DNA from 2 places in the Gilliamella sp. Fer4-1 genome. Region 2 is predicted to be linked to the other one. Evidence: riboswitches for the same ligand, from Rfam matches in the RefSeq annotation. Region 2 holds a riboswitch; the other holds the start of a gene.
The links. A riboswitch is a leader RNA that binds a small molecule or an ion and turns the genes downstream of it on or off. The one in region 2 is predicted to bind thiamine pyrophosphate.
Positions count from the first base shown of each region.

Region 1 (6,065 bases), on a different contig from region 2:
ATAAAGTTGGTGTTTCAAATCTACTTGATATTTTAACTGGTGTGACAGATAAGCCTATTGCCGAGCTTGAAAAAGAGTTTGAAGGTAAAATGTATGGTCACCTCAAAACAGAAGTTGCAACGCAAGTCATTGATATGTTAACTACCTTGCAAGCTAAATATCATGAGTATCGTGACGATGAACATTATCTATTTTCAATCATGCAAGATGGAGCTGAAAAAGCACGTTCAAAAGCCGAGCCAACGTTGAAAAAAGTCTATGATGCAATCGGGTTTGTATAATTGCAAAATCAATAACAGATTGCGTCTAAAAAATGAATGATATGCAATGGTTTTAATATACTAAGTAAATGGATAATGGTTAAAGCCATCTAAATATATAGGCTAGTTATGAAGATTATTATTCTTGGTGCAGGACAAACAGGTAGTGCACTTGCGGAATATCTTGTTACCGAAAAACAAAACGATGTTACTGTGGTGGATGAAGATCATGATAGATTGCAATCGCTACAAGAGCGTTTTGATTTACAGGTAATTTGTGGAAAATCATCCTATCCTCAAGTATTAGAAAGTGCTGGTGCTGAATCGGCCGATATGCTTGTTGCTGTAACTAACTCTGATGAAGTCAATATGATGGCCTGCCAAATTGGTCATGTCTTATTTAGTATTCCACAAAAAGTGGCTCGCATTAGAGCGCCTGAATATAATGATGAAAATTATCCTTTTTTCAATAAAGACTGTATTAATATCGATCATATCATTGCCCCAGAAAATCTTATCACTAATCATATAAGTCAATTAGTTCAATACCCTGGCTCATTGCAATTTGCTTCTTTTTATGATAACCGAGTGTGTCTAGTGGCGGTAACGGCTTATTATGGCGGTGCTTTAGTTGGCAGTGAATTATCCGAGCTCAAAGAACATTTACCTCATGTTGAAGCGCGAGTGGTTGCTATTTATCGTAAAAACCGCTTTATTCGTCCGCTTGGCTCAACCTTGGTTGAAGCGGGAGATATGGTGTATTTTATTACGCCACCAGTTAATATCAAAGCTGTAACCAGTGAACTACAACGATTAGAAAAACCTTATAAACGAATCATTATTAGTGGTGGTGGTAGTGTTGCTGTCGCTTTAGCAAAGCGTTTGGAAAATGATTACCAAGTCAAGTTAATTGAACGCAATGTTGAGCGAGCCGAACTCATTGCCGAGCAACTGGTTAATACCACAGTGTTGCATGGTGAGTCATCCGATCAAGAATTACTTTCACAAGAGCAAGTCGAGCTTACCGATCTTTTTATTGCAGTCACTGGTGACGATGAATCCAATATCATGTCATCTATGCTTGCCAAAAGAATGGGCGCAAAAAAAGTGATCGTACTAATTCAACGCCAAGCCTACCTTGAATTGATTAATGATAGTGTGATTGATATCGCAATATCGCCACAACATGCCACCATTTCAGAACTATTAAGTCATGTAAGACAAACTGGTATGGTTAAAGTCGTTTCGCTAAGGCAAGGAGAATCTGAAATTGTCGAAGTGGTTGCCAAAGGCAATAATGATACATCAAGACTGGTGGGTAAAAATATTAATGGCTTAAAACTACCTTCAGGCGCAACAATTGGAGCTGTTGTTCGTGGTGAAGATGTGATTATTATTAATACTGATTTGATGATAGAAGATAATGATCATCTAATCATCTTTTTGCCAGATAGAAAGGCAATAACAGATATTGAAAAGTTATTACAATAGCTTGTTAAAAACTGATAGTCAGTTCATAATGGATGAGTAAATTTTGACTCGGGGTGTTTTTTATTTTGACAAAAAACTGAGATTTTACCCGTTGAACCTGATCTGGATCATGCCAGCGTAGGGAAGTCTAAGCCGTCTTAGCTTTAATTTGGCAGATTCTTCCCAATATTTTAGTTCTAAAATAACAGGGAATAAATATGTTAGACAACAAGCCATTTCAATTAGTACAAGCAACGCCTTTTATCCATCATGTAAAACAACAAAACCCATTAGTGCATTGTATTACAAATGATGTCGTGCAAAATTTTACCGCAAATGTGTTACTCGCTATTGGCGCATCACCAGCAATGATTATTGCTAAGCAAGAGGTGGAATCATTTGTCGCCATTGCGGATAGTTTATTGATTAATATTGGCACCATTAACAGTAGCACAGCCAAAAGTATGTTATTAGCAACAACCCAAGCTTTGCAAACACAAACTCCATGGGTACTTGATCCTGTCGCTGTGGGGGGGGCGCTTGATTATCGAACTGAAATTGTATGTCAATTACTATCATTAAAACCAACAGTCATACGCGGTAATGCATCAGAAATATTAGTACTAAATGGTGAAAATGGATCATCGAAAGGACCTGATGGTCAAAACTCAACGACATCTGCTGTACATGCAGCCAAAGCACTTGCACAAAAATATCAAACGATTGTTGCAATGACGGGGGATATTGATTATATCACTAACGGCAACATCTTATATAGCATTACTGGTGGGGATATTGCTTTAACAAAAGTAACAGGAACAGGCTGTGCACTATCTGCTATGGTAGCTGCTTTTATTGCCAATTCACCAGATCCTTTATCAGCTACCGCCTCAGCTTGTTTTATGATGAAAAAAGCAGGTCAACGTGCCAATAAACAGCAAGGATTAGGTACCTTTGCGGTATCATTACTAGATCAACTATCTCTATTTAATTCATTGCATCAATAAGGAACAAGATGAAGAAGCAATTAGATTTAACTCTTTATTTAGTCCTTGATCCATTATTATGTGGTGGTATTAGTGGCATGGTAAATACCACAAAAATTGCTGTTTCTAATGGGGCAACTGCAGTACAGTTAAGATCTGAACATAAGTTTAGCGGTAAAGATTGGTATTATGCCGCATTAGCATTGAAAGAAGCGCTGAATGAAACACCCGTACCACTGTTTATTAATGATCATGTCGATATTGCTTTAGCGGTTGACGCCGATGGTGTACATATTGGACAAAGTGATCTTCCTGTTGATGTTACTCGTCAATTAATTGGTAGAGATAAATGGTTAGGGTTTTCGATCGCTAATCGACGTCAACTTGATAGCGTTCCATGGCATAAGGTTGATTATATTGGTATTGGTCCTATCTTTCCAACCGCAACGAAAAAAGATGCAGCAGTAGCACTGGGAACCGAACAATTAGTCGAACTAATAGAACTGAAGCAATGTCCTGCTGTAGCCATTGGCGGTATTGATGAAAGTAATGTGACTAACGTTATTCAAACAGGCATCGAAGGCGTTGCTGTGGTTTCAGCTATTTGTGGTAAACAAGATATTGAGCAAGCGACGTTATCACTCATTACGCAAATCAAGAAGGCTAAATAGGGCATACAATTATGACAACAATTGCATTAACCATTGCTGGATCAGATCCCAGCGGTGGCGCAGGAATTCAAGCCGATTTAAAAACTTTTTCGGCACTCGGTGCTTATGGTATGTCAGTTATCACTGCATTAACAGCACAAAGCACACAAGGGGTTGATGCGTTATTAGCCATTACCCCTGAATTTGTTGCAGCTCAATTCAATACGCTATATCAAGATATTCAAATTAATAGTGTAAAAATGGGAATGCTAATGAATAAAGAGATAGTTATAGCTGTTCACCACCTTCTTAGCACAAATGCTATTCCTGCTATCGTCTTAGATACTGTAATGATAGCTAAAGGAGGACATCCCCTGCTCAAATCTGATGCCATAACTGCTATTCGTGAGTTATTATTACCCTTAGCAACCATTGTTACCCCTAATATTCCTGAAGCAGCAGCACTACTTGATTGTGGTGAGGCCAAAAACGAAGATGATATGCAAAAGCAAGGGGATGAATTACTCAAATTGGGTTGCAAGGCGGTTTTAATGAAAGGCGGGCATTTGTCAGGTAGTCAAAGCCCTGATTATTTGATAACCCAAGATAATGTAATAAGAATAACTTCTCCACGAATTCAAACTAAAAATACTCACGGCACAGGTTGCACACTATCTGCAGCAATTACCGCATTATTACCCAAATATAATTTAGTAGAAGCCGTAATGCAGGCTAAAAATTATTTGCAAGGAGCCATTAGCCATGCTGATAATTTAAATATTGGTAACGGAATTGGCCCAACACACCATTTTTACCGTTGGTGGTGATAGCACAATAAATAGTCTAAAAGGGATTTAAGTTGTCAGCTATTACATATAACAACAAATCCCATATTTCAACTAATGCAAATCTTTTGCTTCACTTGTGCTACAGGTAAGTGTTCCTTTTTTTTCTTGTTCATCTTCAAAATAATCAGCCCAACAACTTTTCATTGATAAATCAATTTTTTTTATTAGCTCAATTCTACTGCCATTATAAGAGCAACTAACATAATAAGGTTCAACATCAGCTTTAAAATCGACTTCCCATATTAACTCATGTTTCTTACCTTCAACCAATCCTTTTGCTGGTTTTAAACTGACCTTTCTAGAAGGTTTACCGTGATAAACAATCATACTACTAAACGATACCGTTAAACTATTTATATCATCAGAAACCTCCCATCCATTAGGCCTGTTTTCAACTTTTTCTTTAACCTTGATGTTTTGTGGACAATCAATTTGATAGGCATTAACAAAAAAAACCGCTCCAAACCAAGCCATAATAGCTAGAGTAACACTCAATATTTTCCTTTTCATATTATCTATCCTTCTAACAATTACCTATTAATAAAAAGATAAAAGCATTCGAAGATTTCAAAAAATCATGCTAATATCTTAAATAAAAACAATTATAATTATTTATAAGTCATTAAGCTATTTTCACCATGTTATCTAAATTAAACGAATTTTTTATTATTTCTGTTTTGGAGTAAGTTTTTAGCAAGGTAGCATGACGGAGATATCGCCCAAAAAGCCCTATACCATAAAATAAGACTCATCACTATCATACAAAACTAAAACTAAAACTAAAAATATCCACGATACGGATTGTACACACTTTACCAAAAGTGCAGTATTATTTCCCCAATGTAGCAATCTAGAAGAAGCCATAAAACATTTGCAAGGGGCAATTAATTTAACCATTGGCAAACGTATTGAGCCTACACATTATTTTTATCAATGATGGTAACAAATAAATGATTAGCATTAAGTTGATTTAAGACGTTTTATATAATTCTATGAAAAGTATTATTAGAACATTAAAACTTAAATTAAAATAATGTATTGAAAAAATAAACTAGGGTTTAAAATTTATATGGGATTTGTTATCGGCTATTACATATAACAACAAATCCCATATTTCAACTAATGCAAGTCCTTTGCCTCACTTGTGCTACAGGTAAGTGTCCCTCTTTTTCCTTGCTCATCTTCAAAATAGTCAGCCCAGCAACTTTTCATTGATGAATCAATTTTTTTTATTAGCTCAATTCTGCTTGTACTGTAAGCGCAACTAACATAATAAGGTTCAACATCTGTGTGGTAATTAACTTCCCATATTAACTCATGTTTTTTACCAGCAACCGTTCCTTTTGCTGGTTTTAAAGCACCCATTCTAGAAGGGTTATCGTAATAAACAATCATGCTATGAAAAGAGCTACTCAGGCTATCTTTATCAGAAACCTCCCATCCATCAGGCCTGTTTTCAACTTCTTCTTTAACTTTGATGTTTTGTGGGCAATCAATCTGATAAGCATTAACAAAAAAAACCGCACTAAACCAAGCCATAATAGCCACAGTAACACTCAATATTTTACCTTTCATAGTCTATATCCTTTTCACAATAGCTTATTAATAAATAGATAAACGCATTCTAGCATTTTCCAAAATATGCTGATACTTTAAACAAATTTTTTGTTATTTCTTTTTTTAAGGTAAAATTTCAGCAAGGTAGCATAACAAAGATGCCTAAGAAACCTAGTGCTATCAAATATAGAGATAGTCAGTTCGCAGTTCCAACAAACTCATAACCAGCCTCATTAATCGCAGTGATAGCGGCTTCTTGCGTAATGGAACTATTTTCGATAGCAACTTGGCGCT
Region 1 covers NZ_LZGZ01000019.1:6,617-12,681, forward strand. The annotation lists gene trpS (tryptophan--tRNA ligase) at 1-281, shown strand, start outside; gene trkA (Trk system potassium transporter TrkA) at 390-1,751, shown strand; TPP riboswitch at 1,791-1,892, shown strand; gene thiM (hydroxyethylthiazole kinase) at 1,949-2,737, shown strand; gene thiE (thiamine phosphate synthase) at 2,746-3,387, shown strand; gene thiD (bifunctional hydroxymethylpyrimidine kinase/phosphomethylpyrimidine kinase) at 3,399-4,193, shown strand; gene A9G30_RS00710 (STY0301 family protein) at 4,266-4,724, opposite strand; gene A9G30_RS00715 (STY0301 family protein) at 5,334-5,789, opposite strand; gene A9G30_RS00720 (heavy-metal-associated domain-containing protein) at 5,968-6,065, opposite strand, start outside.
Region 1: it holds a riboswitch for thiamine pyrophosphate, as region 2 does, so the genes downstream of both, thiM (hydroxyethylthiazole kinase) here and thiB (thiamine ABC transporter substrate binding subunit) in region 2, are expected to answer to the same signal.

Region 2 (6,065 bases):
AACGGCTATTAGTATAAAGTAATAACAATGCTAGCAACATGGCAATAGTAGCTGAGCCAAAAGCAATTAATAATGAAAACATAACTGCCTGTTGAAAAGACGCAGTTAAAAATGACCATTGAAAAAAATATCCCCCTTCAATGAGTAGGGTCATAATCGGTAGCAAAATAAATAACCCACCAATAACAATAATAATCATACATAAAAAGGCTAAATGATTTGAAACAGGCAAACGGTAACTTTGCCTAACATAGCATGTATTAGGTTTTTGATGGTGGTTATTATTATGAGTAAATTTTTGCATCAAGCAAATAAAACAAACACAACAAATAAACTGTAAACAAGCTAAAAGCACAGCCTGAGCTAAATCTAAATCACGAATAGATTGATAAATGGCGACTTCAAATGTTGTATATTTTGGTCCACCTCCTAGCGCTAATACAATAGCAAAGCTAGAAAAACACAGCATAAAAATAAGCGCAGCCATCGGGAACAGTTGCCGACGCAGTAATGGCCACTCAATCAATTTAAAGTAAGTAAAACTTGAAAAGTTTAATTGTGCAGCTAGCTGTTTGTGTTCAACTGGTGCACTATTTAACGTTCGATAGAATAGACAGCAAGCATACGGAAAATTTAAAAATACATGTGCAAGTAAAATGCCTGTTAACCCATAAATCGAAGTCATAAAAGGCACCCCAAAATAACCGAAAACAGTCGCTAATAAGCCCTGTTTACCATAAACCGACAACAACCCAGTGACTACAACAAGTGTCGGTAAAATGAAGGTAATTGGCATAATGCGCAATAATAATCTTTTACCTAAAAAATCAATCATCGACAAAGCTTTAGCCATGATAATTGCCAATAATACAGATAATAAAGTCGATAATGTTGCTTGAAATAAAGTTATCCAAATAACATGTAATAAATACTCATCAAAATAGACGACTAAATTATTAAATTTAATCGCAGTCAAACAAAGCGCAAAGAGTGCTGCGCCTAATATCATTAAGATCAGGCTAGCAGCGCTAATTCCTGGGAGTAATATTCTTAACTTCAACATTAGGTAAAATAAAACTACTTGCTAATGGCAGACTGCCATTCTCGTACCCACGTTTTTTGATTATGTTCAACTTGCTTTGCATCAAACTCAAGCGCTTTATTTATAGGCTTAACTTGCTTAAAAGCTTCAGGTAACGATGTATTAATAATAGGGTACATGGTATTTTTCTCAGCAAATTGACGTTGCACATCGGGGGTCAATAAATATTGCAAAAAAGCCCGTGCTAATTCGGGTTGCTGGCTATATTTAGTAATACCAGCAACTTCAACTTGACGATAATGCCCTTCATCAAAAATAGCCGCAGCATAACGATGATCATTATCATTCATAATATGAGCAACAGGTGAAGTACTATAGCTAAGCACAAAATCAGCTTCACCCTTTAAAAATAGCCCATAAGCTTCACTCCAGCCCTTAGTTACTGTCACGGTGTTTTTAGCTATTTTTTGCCATGCTGATGAGGCATCATCACCATAAATATTCTTTATCCAAAATAATAAACCTAACCCCGGAGTGCTGGTTCTAGGATCTTGATAGATAATCTTCCAGTTGGCTTTATTATCAACTAATTCATGCATAGAGCGTGGTGGATTGCTGATTTTTTGTTGATTATAAATAAAAGCAAAATAGCCAAAATCATAAGGCACAAAATCATCATCCCACCAGTTGGTATTTAAATTATCGGGTTTATTGATTTGGTGAGGAATAACAATATTGGCTTGTTTAGCCTGTTCTAAAAGATTATTGTCTAATCCCAAAACAACATCGGCATTGGTCTTATCGCCCTCAAGACGCATTCGATTTAAAATCGATACGCCATCGCCTAATGTAACAATCTCAACTTCGCAACCACACTGCGCTTCAAATCCCTTTTCAATTTCCCGCCCTGGCCCCCACTCAGAAATAAAAGAGTTGTAGCTATACACAATCAAGGTAGGTTTTATGTTGGTAGCATTTGCAATATTTGCCATAAAAAGTGCAGATAATACCAAAGATAATAACAATTTTTTACAAAACATTTTGCCTCCAAAATAGCAAATAAAAGACAAAAGGTTTGAGTAGGTATAATAACTCAAATCCCTCCGCTGGCATGATCCAGTTCAGGTTCGACGGGTTATGCTAATCTAACGCTAACATTCTCAGCCCCACTGGGCACCCCGTTGAGAACATTGACTAGTGTAGTGTTTAGGATTATGTTTGTAAACAACCAAACAAATAAAGCGTTGTGAACGAAACAACGAGAAATTAAAACAATCATTGATTTTATTGTTTTTTTTATGATTTTGCTTTAAAGCAAAAAAGACACCTATTACGCTGAATGCTCGAAAACGAAACGATATCAATTTTTCATCAGCTTATCCATAACGTAACAAGCTACGGTGATGTTAACATTTTCTAACTCTGAATAAATAATAATAACCTTTGACTTTTATAAAATCATGAATGCATTACCAATAAAAAACGGTCAGAAAAATCATTGATTTTATTCATGTTTTTCTGACCGTTTTTGGAGGAATCCTTAATAAAACACAACAGTTAATTGCTTCATTAAACAACACTTTTACGCCAGCGTTAAAAACATATGCTGGCTGTACAAACGCACTTAACGTTAGCTCGCTTGGCGACTTAGACTAACTAACGTTGAGCATTATACGTTAACAGCTTTACCTTTGATTTATGTCAAGTTGCATATCCTTTTATATAAGAATTAAGAAGTCAGTATTAAGGGTGAACGCAAATACCATAATTGATACTAGAAACAAAATTTGAATTTGGATTTTTTACTTTACCATAGCCCGAGTCTACGAAGAAATCGCTATCGCTAGTCCAGATTCCTGCTCCCAAGCCGCCGTCGGATTGTCAGCGACCATTACTATCCCAAATAGAATAATAGTAATTCAAAATCCCCCACTCCGTTATCAAGCCAGCATCAACATAACGTAATGTAGCTTCAGGAGCGTAATCTATACGATAATTTATTGGTGGACGAAAGGCACCATCTATGCCGTTTCTGCAAGGGAAGTTGTCCTCGGTTCTTCTTTCTCCACACTTCACATTGGTCAAGTCTTTTACTCTTGACATACGATAATTTATCGCACTGCACCATGCGGTTTGCTCTGATTGACTACCTTTTTTATCACCGCGATTAATAAACCAGTGCTTCAACACAAAACCATATCTTACAACCTCTTCATTATGTCTATTTCTACCTACTAATTCAAATGTTTGTGGTAAACTCTGCTTAAAAAATGGAATAGGATTACCGGAATTTATCTGAGTATCATCGGCAAATGGGCCGTTTAAAGTGACACGTACAAATACTTTTGCTTCTAACTGTGGTTCACAGGGAATCAAACTCACACTCGAACAAGCTGCATGAATCCAAGAATCATTCGCTGTTATTTTTGGTTACAGTGGCAGTAATTTCTTCGTGTGTAATGGGTGTATTCCATATCAAATCATTGGCATCGTGTAACTATCCCCTAAAATAGTACAGTAAAAAAGTAGAAAATTCTCTATGATAAAAGAAAAGGGGATTTAATGATGAAAAAAATGACTGAACATCAAATCGTCGCTATTTTAAAAGAAGCTGAAGCGGGTATTCCCGTTAAAGAGCTGTGCCGTAAATATGGCATGGGTAATTCAACTTTTTATAAATGGCGGGAAAAATATGGCGGTATGGAAACGTCGGATATCAAACGCTTAAAGGAGCTGGAGGCTGAAAACCGCAAGCTTAAGCAGATGTTTGCCGAACTGAGCTTAAAATCCCAGCTTCAGGAAGAAATTATAAAAAAGCTTTAGTGCCCACCAAGGCACGTAAAACGTGGGCACAGCAATTACAACAAAATCATTCGGTTACTATTGCAATGAGTTGTGCTATTGTTGATTTAAGCCGTTGTGCTTACTATTATCAATCTAAGTTACAGGATGATTCGGTGATTGTTTCGGTGTTGAATGCTATCACAGATAGGCATTTACGTTGGGGCTTTCCTAAGTGTTTTAATCGAATCAGAAAGCTCGGCTATCAATGGAATCATAAACGAGTATATCGGGTGTATTGTGAATTAAAGCTTAATCTCAGGGTAAAGCGTAAAAAACGTATTCCTCCACGATGTCCGAAAAGGTTATTAGTCCCCAATAAACAAGGTGAATGTTGGTCAATGGATTTTATGAGTGACAGTAGTCGTAATCAACGTCGCTTTAGGACATTCAATGTCATCAATGACTTTAATCGTGAGGCGTTAGGTATTGATATTGCAGTAAGCTTACCCGCAGGAAGGATTACCCGTTACTTAGATAAACTGGCCGAATATCATGGGTATCCATTAAAAATACGGGTCGATAATGGGCCAGAATTTACAGGAAAAACCTTTACCAACTGGGCTAAATTACATGGTATAACCATTGATTATATCCAGCCCGGTAGCCCTTATCGAAATGGCTATATTGAACGATTTAATCGTACCTATCGTACTGAAGTACTCGATTTATATCTTTTTAACAACTTAGCGCAAGCAAGGAGAATAACTGAAGAATGGTTAACGGTTTATAACACCGAAAGACCGCATGAGGCATTAAATAACATGACATTGATTGAGTATAAAACACTAAAACAAGCAGCATGATTTTCTACGTGAGTTGTGTACTAAGTTTGGGGTATTTACAATTTATTTACAGCGTCATTTTTCTCGTTACTTAGCAAGGTCAATAAGTTTGTCTAGGCTAATCAAAGAATTCATTACATCATGTTGACATAGACTTTCATCATTTTGATAGATATCTTCATCATCTTGATATGTATCTTCTCTTGTAACCCATATGAGCCAAGCTTTAACTGCTAAATATTCTTCAATGGTTAATGTTGCCCAGCGTTCAAATAGATGGCTCTCAGACAGTATTTTTTCAAAATCCATAATCCAAAATACGATTTTATTTATAACAAAATCTTTAATCCTTGCCTTTTTATCCCCTATCGCTCTTGCTTTAGCTAAAGCCTCAGCTCTGGCCATAGCTCTTGCTTTAGCTCTTACTTTAGCTCTGGTTCTACCTAAAGCTATATCTATAACTTTAGCTTTAGCCTCAGCTCTAACTATAGCTTCATCTTCAGCTATAGCTATATCCATAGCTTTAGCTGAAGTAATAAGTAACCCAGGTAAATAATAAGCATAGGCTGATGGAGTAAATAAAAATAAAGCATCATCATAGTTTACGTATATATCAAGAGTGATATCTTGCCAATTCTTACCCAAAAATTGTTTTAGCGCTATTTCATCATCAGGCATCATTATTGGACCTAATTCCCACATATCTTTCGGACGCTCTCGCCAAGAAAATGCCTCCGTTATTTTATTGAATAATATTTTTTCATATATAACATCATATTTTTCCTGTTCAGGTGCTATTACCTTTTTCACCATTGAAGTTCCTTTTTTAATTTATCACTAATTTTATAACATCTTTTAATTTCACTATCTATCTGATTGATACTCATCAAAATATTTGGACAGGTTATACTAATTAGTATCCGCTTTATCAGGTTATTGTTACGATAAACAAAAGAACAAAAGAAATCACCGATGACAAATCGCATTTCAAGAAGAAAAAAACGCCGTTTTACTTACCAATTAAAAAAACAAATGGTGATTCTATATCAACATGCTAAAAAATAAACGAATATTATTGCTGAGTATGACATCACTAAATCCGCATTAGATAAGAGGATAAAGCAATATCAAACCACTGCCTATTGTTTAAACTCTGCGCTAAATTTTTTGACACATAATATGTTCTCCTATGATTTGTACTATTTTAGGGGGATATTTACAGATTTGATGTTCAGTCATTTTTTCATATTTAAATCCTCAGTGGGTTAATAAAGAGAATTTTCTACTTTTTTGCTGTACTATTTTAGGGGATAGTTACAGTGCCTGCTTACCTTCATTTTGCCATGCCCAATAAAAGGTTGCCCCACCCGCCATGACCCGTGATTGAATAACATGCT
Region 2 covers NZ_LZGZ01000248.1:15,888-21,952, forward strand. The annotation lists gene thiP (thiamine/thiamine pyrophosphate ABC transporter permease) at 1-1,063, opposite strand, end outside; gene thiB (thiamine ABC transporter substrate binding subunit) at 1,078-2,082, opposite strand; TPP riboswitch at 2,123-2,233, opposite strand; gene A9G30_RS08695 (hypothetical protein) at 2,924-3,424, opposite strand; one part of gene A9G30_RS08705 (IS3 family transposase) at 3,608-3,851, shown strand; one part of gene A9G30_RS08705 (IS3 family transposase) at 3,851-4,689, shown strand; gene A9G30_RS12720 (hypothetical protein) at 4,756-5,481, opposite strand.